Sagittula stellata E-37: one gene and its partner. The protein of the gene in region 1 binds, or shares a complex with, the protein of each later gene. Links are inferred from orthologs where the notes say so. Each region holds a gene or a part of one and is shown on either strand. Other genes may lie near its edges. The genes, in order: ABFK29_RS15065 and uvrB.

Region 1 (3,373 bases):
GCCCCATCTGAAGACCTCCAAAGGACCGCGCCCCCCGTCGGCCCCGCGCTCAAGCCCAATGAGTATCCCGCGATTCGCATGCATCCCGCGCTGGCGGCCCAACGCGCCGCCGAGGCACAGACCCGCACCGCCGCCGCCGACAAAGCCCCTCAGGAACAGGCCCCGAAACCTGCGGCCCAGCCTGCGCTTGCCTCGATCCAGCCACTGCGGGCCCAGACCGCAGCCGCCGCCGTTCAGCCGCTGCGGCCGCAAACTGCCCCCACGCCCGCCCCCGCACATGCCCCTGCACAGGCCCCCGTAGCGGCGCCCGAAGAGACACCGCGCCCCGTCTTCCAGACTTCGCGGCGCAGGCTCGGCGTGACCTCCGGCGCGCTGATGTCCGCCTGAACAAAGAAAACACGCGGAACACAAGGCGAACACACCTTCCCCTTCCGGCGCCCCGGCGTTAGATTGGGGCAATGAGCAGCTACGACGAATTCGACGCTTTCGAGGCGTCTTCGCTTTCCGCCCGCGCGATGGCCGCGCGCCCGAACCCCTATCTGGACGAGCTGAACCCGGCCCAGAGGGAGGCGGTCGAACATCTCGACGGGCCGGTCCTGATGCTGGCCGGCGCCGGCACCGGCAAGACCAAGGCGCTGACCGCCCGGGTGGTGCACCTTCTGAACACCGGCCGCGCCCGCCCGAACGAGATCCTCAGCGTGACCTTCACCAACAAGGCCGCGCGCGAGATGAAGACCCGCGTCGGCAAGGTGCTGGGCCAGGTGGTGGAGGGGATGCCCTGGATGGGCACCTTCCACTCGATCTGCGTGAAGCTGCTGCGCCGCCACGCCGAACTCGTCGGCCTGAAGTCCAACTTCACCATCCTCGACACCGACGACCAGCTGCGGCTGCTCAAGCAACTGGTGCAGGCGCATGGCATCGACGACAAGCGCTGGCCCGCACGCCAGCTTGCCAACATCATCGACGGCTGGAAGAACCGCGCGCTGACACCCGACAAGGTGCCCGCCGCGGACGCCGGTGCCTACAACCACAAGGGACCGCGCCTCTACGCGGAATACCAGGACCGCCTGAAGGAGCTGAACGCCACCGACTTCGGCGACCTGCTCCTGCATATGGTGACGATCTTCCAGACCCACCCGGACGTGCTGGAACAATACCAGCGCTGGTTCCGCTACATCCTCGTGGACGAATACCAGGACACCAACGTCGCGCAGTACCTCTGGCTGCGTCTCCTCGCGTCGGCGCACAAGAACATCTGCTGCGTGGGCGACGACGACCAGTCGATCTACGGCTGGCGCGGCGCAGAGGTGGGCAACATCCTGCGGTTCGAAAAGGACTTTCCCGGCGCGCACGTGGTGCGCCTGGAACAGAACTACCGCTCCACCCCGCATATCCTCGCCGCCGCCTCCGGCGTGATCCGGGGCAATTCGAACCGGCTCGGCAAAGAGCTCTGGACCGATCGGGAAGAGGGCTGGAAGGTCCGCCTGATCGGTCACTGGGACGGCGAGGAGGAGGCCCGCTGGGTCGGCGAGGAAATCGAATCGATGCAGAACGGCACGCGCCGGATGCGGCCGTTCAGCCTCGACGAGATGGCGATCCTTGTCCGCGCCTCACACCAGATGCGCGCCTTCGAGGACCGCTTCCTGACCATAGGCCTGCCCTACCGCGTCATCGGCGGCCCGCGCTTCTACGAACGGATGGAGATCCGCGATGCCATGGCCTACTTCCGGCTGGTGATTTCGCCCACGGACGACCTCGCGTTCGAGCGGATCGTGAACACGCCGAAGCGCGGCCTTGGCGACAAGGCGCAGCAGACCATCCAGCGCATCGCGCGCGAGAACGGCGTACCCCTTGTGGACGGCGCCGCGCTGGCCATCGAACAGGGTGCGATCAAGGGAAAGGGTGCAAAGGCGCTCGGCCAACTGGTTACCGACCTCGCGCGCTGGGGCCAAAAGATGCGCGGCCCTGTCCGGGAGATTACTGAAGAAGTGGGCAAGATGGCTGCTGCGGGCGAGGCCGAGCAAATTTTTCGGATTGAATATGGAAAGCCGGAGATATCGCACATCGAACTCGCCCAAGAGATCTTGGAAGAGTCTGGCTACATCGACAGCTACTACCTACCGAAAAAAGATCCGGATGATCCAAATGAACAGCGAAAATTGAAGGATGCAGAGGCTGGCGGCCGGCTGGAGAACCTCAAAGAACTGGTCAAGGCGCTGGAAAGCTTCGAGAACCTGCAAGGTTTCCTCGAACACGTCAGCCTTGTCATGGACAACGATACCGACGAATCCGGCGCCAAGGTCTCGATCATGACGCTGCACGCCGCCAAGGGGCTGGAGTTCCCCGCCGTCTTCCTGCCGGGCTGGGAGGACGGCCTCTTCCCCTCGCAACGCTCCATGGACGAAAGCGGCGTGAAGGGGCTGGAGGAAGAGCGGCGGCTCGCCTACGTCGGCATCACCCGGGCCGAGGAGTGCTGCACCATCAGCTTCGCGGGCAACCGTCGTGTCTTTGGCCAGTGGCAGTCGCAGATGCCTTCGCGCTTTGTCGACGAACTCCCCGAAGAGCACGTGGAAGTCCTGACGCCGCCGGGCCTTTACGGCGGGGGCGGTTTCGGCGCGGCGCAAGGCGGCTTCGGCGACACTTCCTCGACGCTGGAAACCCGCGCGTCAGAGGCGAATGTCTACAATTCGCCCGGCTGGAAACGGCTGCAGGCGCGGTCGGGCGACCGCCCGATCAGCCAGCCGCGAGAATCGAAGACCCAGGTGATCGACATGCAGGCGGTTTCGGCCTTCACCATCGGCGAACGCGTGTTCCACCAGAAGTTCGGCTACGGCACTGTCGACGGGATCGAGGGCGACAAGCTCGAAATCGCGTTCGAGAAGGCCGGGACGAAGAAGGTCGTGGCCCGTTTTCTCTGCGCCGCCGACGACGTTCCGTTCTGACCTGACGCCAATCCGCAGCGTTGCCGCACAGACCCGGGGCGCCCGGGGGCCGAAATCCGCGCACCCCGCGCGCCGCCTGTTCGCAAGCGTCGCGCAGCGTGCTATCCCGTTGTCATCGCTTACGTTCAGGGAAGTCCCGTGCTCTGCAAGACACCGCTCCGGATCGCCGCCGCGCTGGCCCTATGCCTCTCGTCCGGCCCCTTGGCCGCGCAGGATCCGGTGGTCAACTTCTCGCCCGAAGACGCGGAGATGTCCGCCGCCATCGAAGAGGCGCGCAGCCATCTCGATTTCGTGCTGGCCCGGCTGACAACTGACGACGGCGGGCTGCACCCGGCGCTGAACCTCAAGGCGCGGCTGCCGGTGGATCACTTCGACGTCGATGACGAAGTCATATGGGTCGAACACGTCGCCCTGTCCGAAGACGGCAGATT
Region 2 (3,189 bases), 1.0 Mb from region 1 along the record:
CGTCGATCTGCCCAAGCATCCGGCCAAGAATGGCGCAGCGGTGCTTTTCGATATCTGTAAAGACGCCGGCCACCCCGACAGCTTGCTGAACCGAACCGCTCCCCGATTCACGCAGGCCGTACTCGATATAGGCGTCGGACGTTTTCGTGACGGCGGCGATGGCCTTTGCCCAATCGTTATTCTGGGCAAGGGCGAACGTGGGCAGGAAGAGGCAAGCAACGAGGACACGGATCATTTTTGCACGCTTGCACAGTGATCTGGGAGGAGCAAGCGCGTCGCCCGATACGCTGGCCTCATACCGACGGCCAGCGGCCAGTCAGGATGCGCGAATGAACTCGGTGACGGCCAAGGGCGCCCACTGAAGGAAGGCGCTGACGCACCGGCGCGATCACTACAATACATAGCACGCACGAAGTCGGAGGACGGCGCGATGGCGAGCCTGGGACTTGACCGGCAAGACCAGACCTGTGCGCAACATGGCACGCGCAGCCATCGCCGCGACTCATCCTGCTAGCGCTTGCGCCGCTTCACGTTTCCGCCGCGTTGGCCCGGTCGTCCTGCAGTCGAGCGGCCCCTGGACTTGGTCGCCTCCTCCGAGGCTCGCTCCACCGCTTGCTGCCGGGCCAGCGGATCGTCGGCTACGGCAAGTTCGACCGCTTCCAGCCGCTTGACCTCGTCGCGCAGGCGAGCCGCTTCCTCGAATTCGAGGTTTTCCGCCGCCTTGCGCATGTCGTTCCGCAACCCCTCCAACACGGCCTGGATGTTCGAGCCCTGGTGCTTCGGGTCGATCTTGGCCGTGACGCGGGACTGGTCGGTGTCGCCCTGATAAAGACCGGCGAGGATATCATCGACGTTTTTCTTCACTGTCTCCGGCGTGATGCCGTGTTCCTCGTTGTAGGCGATCTGTTTCTCGCGGCGGCGGTTGGTCTCCCCGATGGCACGTTCCATCGAGCCGGTCATCCGGTCGGCGTACATGATGACCCGGCCATCGGCGTTGCGCGCCGCGCGCCCGATGGTCTGGATCAGTGACGTCTCGGAACGCAGGAACCCTTCCTTGTCCGCATCGAGGATGGCCACCAGGCCGCATTCCGGGATGTCCAGACCCTCACGCAACAGGTTGATGCCCACGAGCACGTCGAAGGCCCCGAGCCGCAGATCGCGCAGAATCTCGATGCGCTCGATCGTGTCGATGTCGGAGTGCATGTAGCGCACCTTGATGCCCTGCTCGTGCAGGTACTCCGTCAGGTCTTCTGCCATGCGTTTGGTCAAGACCGTGGCCAGCGTGCGATAACCCGATGCGGCAACCTTCCGGATCTCGTCGAGAAGATCGTCCACCTGCATTTCGACGGGCCGGATCTCTACCTGGGGGTCCAGAAGCCCGGTGGGTCGGATCACCTGTTCGGTGAAGACGCCGCCGGATTGCTCCAACTCCCACGCGGCAGGTGTGGCAGAGACAAAGATCGACTGCGGGCGCATGGCGTCCCATTCCTCGAACTTCAGCGGACGGTTGTCCATGCAGGACGGCAAGCGGAAACCGTGCTCGGCCAGCGTGAACTTGCGCCGGTAGTCGCCCCGGTACATGCCCCCGATCTGAGGCACGGAGACGTGGCTTTCGTCGGCAAAGACGATGGCGTTGTCGGGGATGAATTCGAACAGCGTGGGGGGCGGTTCGCCCGGCGCGCGGCCGGTCAGGTAGCGAGAGTAGTTCTCGATCCCGTTGCAGACACCGGTCGCCTCCAGCATTTCCAGATCGAAGTTCGTCCGCTGTTCAAGCCGTTGCGCTTCAAGCAGTTTTGCCTCGCCGACGAGCTGGTCGAGCCGTTGACGCAGCTCTTTCTTGATGCCCTGGATCGCCTGCTGCATCGTGGGACGCGGCGTAACATAGTGCGAGTTGGCGTAGATCCGGATGCGCTCGAACGTGTCGGTTTTCGTTCCGGTGAGCGGATCGAATTCCATCAGGCCTTCCAGCTCCTCGCCAAAGAACGACAGCCGCCATGCGCGGTCTTCAAGGTGGGCGGGCCAGACTTCCAGCACGTCGCCGCGCACCCGGAACGTCCCGCGAGAAAACCCCTGGTCGTTGCGGCGGTACTGTTGCGCGATCAGGTCGGCCATCACCTTGCGCTGGTCGTATTCCTTGCCGACGAAAAGGTCTTGCGTCATTGCCCCGTAGGTCTCGACGGACCCGATACCGTAGATGCAGGACACGGAGGCCACGATGATGACGTCATCGCGCTCCAGAAGCGCCCGGGTGGCGGAGTGGCGCATCCGGTCGATCTGTTCGTTGATCTGGGATTCTTTCTCGATGTAGGTGTCGGACCGGGCGACATAGGCCTCCGGCTGGTAGTAGTCGTAGTAACTGACAAAATACTCGACCGCATTGTCCGGGAAAAACCCTTTGAATTCGCCGTACAATTGGGCGGCGAGCGTCTTGTTGGGGGCAAGGATGATCGCCGGTCGCTGGGTCTCTTCGATCACCTTGGCCATGGTGAAGGTCTTGCCGGTGCCGGTCGCGCCAAGAAGAACCTGATCGCGTTCGCCTTCGTTGATGCCGCCTGTCAGTTCCGTGATGGCAGTGGGCTGGTCGCCGGCCGGAGAAAAGGTCGTGTGCATGACGAAACGTTTGCCGCCCTCAAGCTTTTCACGCGTGCGCACATCCGGTGCGGCGGCCTGCAGAACGGGCATCTGTTGCGGCGAATTGTTGTGCATCCCGGTCTCCTGTCTGCGACACCGGTGGCCATGTCCGGTGCACTCGCTGCAGCGCAACGTAAGTCGCTGGTCGCCTTCGCGCCAGTGCGGTGCTGACAATAACTGTCGGCAAGGCTCTCAACGCGCGCAATGTGCGTGACGATGGGCTGTCCGTTTTCCGGTTTGCGAAGTGCCGAATACATGCGCGAACCGCTGATCTTCTGTTCGCGATATTGCCAACTTTGGTCGTAGCGCCTACCGCGCTTCTTTGACGTGACCATCTGATAACAAAAGCGAAAAGTGCCTCCGCTACATACTGTGAGAGACCCGCCACCGAGTTACCCTAAAGTAAAGATTTGCCAAAACCTGCCGCTAATATGTAGCTTTGTGGGGACAAGCAGCGCTCGGTCGCCCGGTGGCACGCACCCACCCCTCGCTCCCTGTGGCTCCGGTCGGACACCTGAGCCTGCTTGTCGACCGATCCCCTTTTTTGACAGGTCAGGA

What was found.
Region 2: the proteins of ABFK29_RS15065 (region 1) and uvrB are in contact, whole or in part, in a crystal structure (PDB 7EGT), measured with the Thermus thermophilus proteins. The link is inferred for Sagittula stellata E-37 from one-to-one orthologs. Residues at the interface, in WP_096412145.1 of Thermus thermophilus: His654, Arg656, Phe657, Gln666, Asp668, Glu669, Lys680, Arg681, Leu682, Ser683, Lys685, Tyr686, Ala687; in WP_096411307.1 of Thermus thermophilus: Glu23, Leu25, Arg26, Asp27, Gly28, Glu29, Arg30, Phe31, Arg55, Glu326, Asp327, Phe328, Glu379, Ser382, Gln383, His398, Gly400, Arg401.

Annotation. Positions count from the first base shown.
Region 1 is NZ_CP155729.1:3,179,992-3,183,364, forward strand. Bases 63-3,200 are described here. They hold ABFK29_RS15065 (ATP-dependent helicase), read left to right. Parts: upstream 63-458; coding sequence 459-2,942; downstream 2,943-3,200. Other genes in these bases: ABFK29_RS15060 (hypothetical protein), read left to right, coding at 63-387; ABFK29_RS15070 (YegJ family protein), read left to right, coding at 3,081-3,200. In the rest of the region: more of ABFK29_RS15060, read left to right, coding at 1-62; more of ABFK29_RS15070, read left to right, coding at 3,201-3,373. UniProt on the Escherichia coli protein: A helicase with DNA-dependent ATPase activity. Unwinds DNA duplexes with 3'-5' polarity. Translocates on single-stranded DNA with 3'-5' polarity. Initiates unwinding more efficiently from a nicked substrate than double-stranded DNA.
Region 2 is NZ_CP155729.1:4,209,220-4,212,408, reverse strand. Bases 109-3,062 are described here. They hold uvrB (excinuclease ABC subunit UvrB), read right to left. Parts: upstream 2,707-3,062; coding sequence 511-2,706; downstream 109-510. Other genes in these bases: ABFK29_RS20100 (hypothetical protein), read right to left, coding at 109-235. In the rest of the region: more of ABFK29_RS20100, read right to left, coding at 1-108. UniProt on the Escherichia coli protein: The UvrABC repair system catalyzes the recognition and processing of DNA lesions. A damage recognition complex composed of 2 UvrA and 2 UvrB subunits scans DNA for abnormalities.